DNA from 2 places in the Actinoplanes sp. NPDC048988 genome. Region 2 is predicted to be linked to the other one. Evidence: predicted binding sites of a transcription regulator. Region 2 holds the regulator's gene; the other holds the start of a gene.
The links. The regulator HrcA, encoded in region 2, represses chaperone genes, less so after heat shock. The targets are predictions, from matches to a motif close to GGTTNGCACNCTCNNNNNGAGNGTGCNAACC.
Positions count from the first base shown of each region.

Region 1: ACGFJ7_RS05405 (FmdB family zinc ribbon protein) is a predicted target of HrcA. The motif match lies at 1,171-1,201, and genes of this name have one in related genera.

Region 1 is NZ_JBICTW010000001.1:1,209,895-1,212,088, forward strand. It holds gene ACGFJ7_RS05395 (diguanylate cyclase) at 1-443, opposite strand, end outside; gene ACGFJ7_RS05400 (5-formyltetrahydrofolate cyclo-ligase) at 525-1,112, shown strand; gene ACGFJ7_RS05405 (FmdB family zinc ribbon protein) at 1,223-1,585, shown strand.
Region 2 is NZ_JBICTW010000019.1:61,643-63,836, reverse strand. It holds gene dnaJ (molecular chaperone DnaJ) at 1-311, opposite strand, end outside; gene hrcA (heat-inducible transcriptional repressor HrcA) at 329-1,351, opposite strand; gene ACGFJ7_RS39185 (DUF4870 domain-containing protein) at 1,505-2,059, shown strand; gene hemW (radical SAM family heme chaperone HemW) at 2,093-2,194, opposite strand, start outside.

The DNA of each region.
Region 1 (2,194 bases), on a different contig from region 2:
CCGGTCAGCGTCACGCGGGTGCGGCTGGCGGCGCTGAGCCGGTCGAGGAACATGCCGTCGACGGTCTGCGAGGCGGCGATGGTGGTGTCGCCGACGACCGACGCGGCGGTGAGGGCGCCGCGCCCGTTCGCCGAGCAGCTCGGCCCGGTGGTCTCCGGGGCGCCGATGTCGATGCCGGTGGCCAGACCGCGCGCGATCAGCTGGCCGGCCACCGCGGCCCGATCACTTTCGGGCACCACGGCCACGGCGTCGGCCGCCGTCTGAAGTTGCCGGCAGGCGGCGGAGACACTGGTACGCACGGTGGTCGCGGCCCGGTCGAGCCGCTCGGCCGTCCGATCCCGGTTCACCGTGGTGACGGTCAGGGCGACGAAGATGGACCCGAGCAGGACCGGACCGAGCACGACCACCAAGAAGGCGGTAGTGAGTCGGCCACGTAGCGTCACGCATCCTCCCGGAAGTGGCCCTCTTTGGAGCGATGCTGACATAGTGTGCACCGTTTGCCGCTTTTCAAAAGGGGGTGTTGCATGCCCGATTTAACCGGTGACGCGGAAGGATCTCGCGCCGCCAAGATCGCACTCCGCAGTCGCCTGCTCACCGCCCGGCGTCAGGCGCCCGCCTCGGCGGCCCCTCTTCTCCACGATCAAGTGCTTGCTTTGGTACGGCGTGAGCAACCGGCCACCATCGCCGCCTACGTCCCGATCGGCACGGAACCCGGCGGACCGGAACTGATCACCGCGCTGGCGGCGCACGCGCGCGTCCTGCTCCCGGTGCTGCTGCCGGACGGAGATCTGGACTGGGCCCTGCACTCCGGTTCGCTCGAACGGGGGCCACGCGGCCTCCTCGCGCCGACCGGCCCCCGGCTGGGCGTGGAGGGCATCCGGCAGGCCGACCTGGTGCTGGTGCCCGCGCTGGCGGTGGATCGCCAGGGCCTGCGATTGGGGCGCGGCGGAGGGTCGTACGACCGGGCCCTGGCTCGCATCTCCCCGGGGCCGCTGATCGTGGCGCTGCTGCACGACGGCGAACTGCTGGACGAGGTGCCGGCGGAGCCGCACGATCGGCCGGTGCACGGGGTCATCACGCCACACGGCGGTCTATTCCTGACCCGGAAGTGACGTCCGCCCAACGCTCAACCCGCCGTTCGAGTGGACGAAATGACCTCCGATGGCGCAACATTGGCACTCGGAGTTGGCGAGTGCCAACAGCCGAAAGATCCGGAGGAGCCGTGCCTACCTACCAGTACGCCTGCACCGAATGCGGCCACCAGCTCGAGGCCGTGCAGTCGTTCTCCGACCCGGCTTTGACCGAGTGCCCCGACTGCGACGGCAAGCTGCGCAAGGTGTTCAACTCGGTCGGCATCGTCTTCAAGGGTTCGGGCTTCTACCGCAACGACTCCCGCTCCGGCAACGTGAGCGCCGAGAAGTCCTCCACCAGCAACGGCGAGGCCACGAAGAAGTCCGACACGCCGGCTTCCTCGAGCGACTCGTCCGCAAGCTCGACCTCGACCTCGTCGTCGTCATCTTCGACGTCGTCGTCCTCGTCTTCGTCTTCGTCTTCGACGACCACAAAGGCGCCCGCCGCCTCCTGAGTCTCATCCGGAATCGCGCCAGGCTCCCCCTGGCGCGATTCCGCGTATCCACAGCACGGCCTTCCCGCCACGTGCCGGCGACCCTTCCCCGCCTAAGCCGGCGTCCTCCCCGCCTGGGCCGGCGTCCTCCCCGCCTGGGCCGGCGCCTTCCCCGCGGTGCCAGCGCCCTCCCCGCCCGTACCAGCGTCCTCCCCGCCTGGGCCGGCGCCCTCCCGCCCGTACCAGCGCCCTCCCCCCGCCCGGGCCGGCGCCCTCCCGCCCGTACCAGCGTCCTTCCCGCCCGGCCGGCGCCCTTCCCGACTGGGCCGGTGCCCTCTTCCTCGCCGCGCCTTTCTCCGCTCAGCCACCTCCACGAGGCGCCCCTAGCAAAATCAGCTGAGTTCTCGCTGGTTATCCACAATCTCGGGCTGTCCACAGGCTCGGAGCGAGCGATCTCTTCTCCCGCCTAACGTCTGTCCCGGCGCCGGACCACGACGCCAGGGCGAGCGAGAGGGGACAGGACGATGGCCGGACCGAGCAAGTCCCGGCTCGGCCGGGCCATCCCCCAGCCGCACGGGACCGCAAGCCGCGAAAGCGGCGTAGGGCGCCTCGATCCCGTGCGGCGGCGTC
Region 2 (2,194 bases):
GCCGCCGAGCCGAAGAAGGCATCCATGATGTCCTGGAAGCCGACGAACGGGCCGCCGGCCCCGCCGGGTCCGCCGGGACCCATGCCGCCGCCGGGCGCGAGCGGGTCGCCGCCCAGGTCGACGATCTGGCGTTTCTGGTCGTCGGACAGGACCTCGTACGCCGCGTTGATGTCCTTGAACTTCTCATGCGCTTCCGGGTCCGGGTTGACGTCCGGATGGTACTGCCGAGCCAGTTTGCGGTAGGCGCGCTTGATCTCGTCGTCGGTGGCTTCCCGGCTCACGCCGAGAATGCCGTAGTAGTCCTTGGCCACGGGCTCCGCAATCCTCGTCAATTTTGTGCTAGAAGGTCGCCCACGTAGCGTGCCACCGCGCGCACGGTCGCGATGGTGCCGGGGTAGTCCATCCGGGTGGGGCCGAGCACACCGAGCCCACCGACGATCGTCGCACCGGGGCCGTACCCCGTGCTGACCACGGACGCCGACCGCAGGTTGTCGATCTCGTTCTCGTCGCCGATCCGGACCCGCGTGGTGCTCGGTTCCAGGTCGCCGATCAACTTCAGCAGGATGACCTCTTCCTCGAGGGCTTCGAGGACCGGGCGGAGGGTGCCTTGGAAGTCCAGCACCCCACCTCTTGTCAGGTTAGCCGTACCCGCCAACGCGAGGCGTTCCTCACTGCGCTCGACCAAGGTCTCGAGGAGCACCGAGGCCAGGCACGCCATCGTGGCCCGGCTTTCCGGCGCGCAGTCGTCGACCAGGCCCTGCACCAGCGGTGGGGTGTCGGCGAGTTTCTTGCCGGCGAGCTTCTCGTTGACGCGGCGGCGCAGGTCGGTGACGTCCTCGGGCGGCACCGGGCCGGGCAGCTCGACCAGCCGCTGCTCGACGCGGCCGGTGTCGGCGATCATCACCAGCATGAGGCGCGTGGTGGAGATCGGCACCAGCTCGAGGTGACGCACCGAGGAGCGGGCCAGCGACGGGTACTGCACGACCGCGACCTGGCGGGTGAGCTGGGCGAGCAGGCGCACCGTGCGGTGCACGACGTCGTCCAGGTCGACGGCGCCGATCAGGAACCGCTCGATGGCTCGCCGCTCGGCCGGGCTCAGCGCCTTGACCTTGGAGAGGCGGTCGACGAACAGCCGGTAGCCGGCGTCGGTGGGCACCCGGCCGGCGCTGGTGTGCGGCTGCCGGATGTAGCCCTCCTCCTCCAGCACCGCCATGTCGTTGCGCACAGTGGCCGGGGAGACGCCCAGCTGGTGGCGCTCGACCAGTGCCTTGCTGCCGACGGGCTCCTGGGTCTCGACGTAGTCCTCGACGATCGCCCGAAGCACTTCGAGCTTGCGGTCATCGAGACTCATATGACCCCTCCCCCACTGCTTTGGCACTCCGGATGACAGAGTGCCAGTCTACGTCGCCGCGGACGGCAGCGCGATGATCGAGTGCGGATGAATAGACAGGGCATCAGCATGTCGCCCTCGACCGCATTGAAGTGCGGCCCTACCGTGTCAGCCATGACTGAACCGCCTCGTCCGCCTGGTGAACCGAACCCGAATGACCCCACCAGGCCGTTCAACCCTTATGCGGCTAACGACCCGACTTCCGGATCGACACCGCCGCCGTACACCCCGCCGCCGGGTTACGGCCCGCCGCCCGGATATCAGCCGCCCCCGCCGGGCTACCAGCCGCCTCCCCCGGGTTACCAGCAGGGATACGGCGGTGCTCCCACGCAGGACGACCGCACGTGGATCCTGGTCGCCCACTTCGGCGGGGCCGCGGGCGCGTTCCTCGGCGGTGGCCTCTCCGGCTGGATCGCGCCGCTGATCTCGCTGCTGGCCAAGGGCAACCTGTCGCCGTCGGTGCGCGCCGAGTCGGTGAAGGCGCTCAACTTCCAGATCACCTGGGCGATCGTCACCCTGATCGGCTGGGTGACGTCCTGCATCGTCATCGGCTTCATCATCATTCCGGTGGCCGCGCTGATCGCCATCATCTTCGGCATCATCGCCGGTGTGAAGGCGAGCAACAACGAGCCGTACGACTATCCGATGTCGTTGAAGCTCATCAAGTAGCCGAGCCGGGCACGGGGGCCCGGCGTTCCACAGTCAGACGACGTCGCGAATCACGGCGTCGGCCAGCAACCGGCCACGCAGGGTCAGTTCCAGACGCCCTTTCTCGTACGCCCGGGCGTCAAGCAAGCCGTTGGC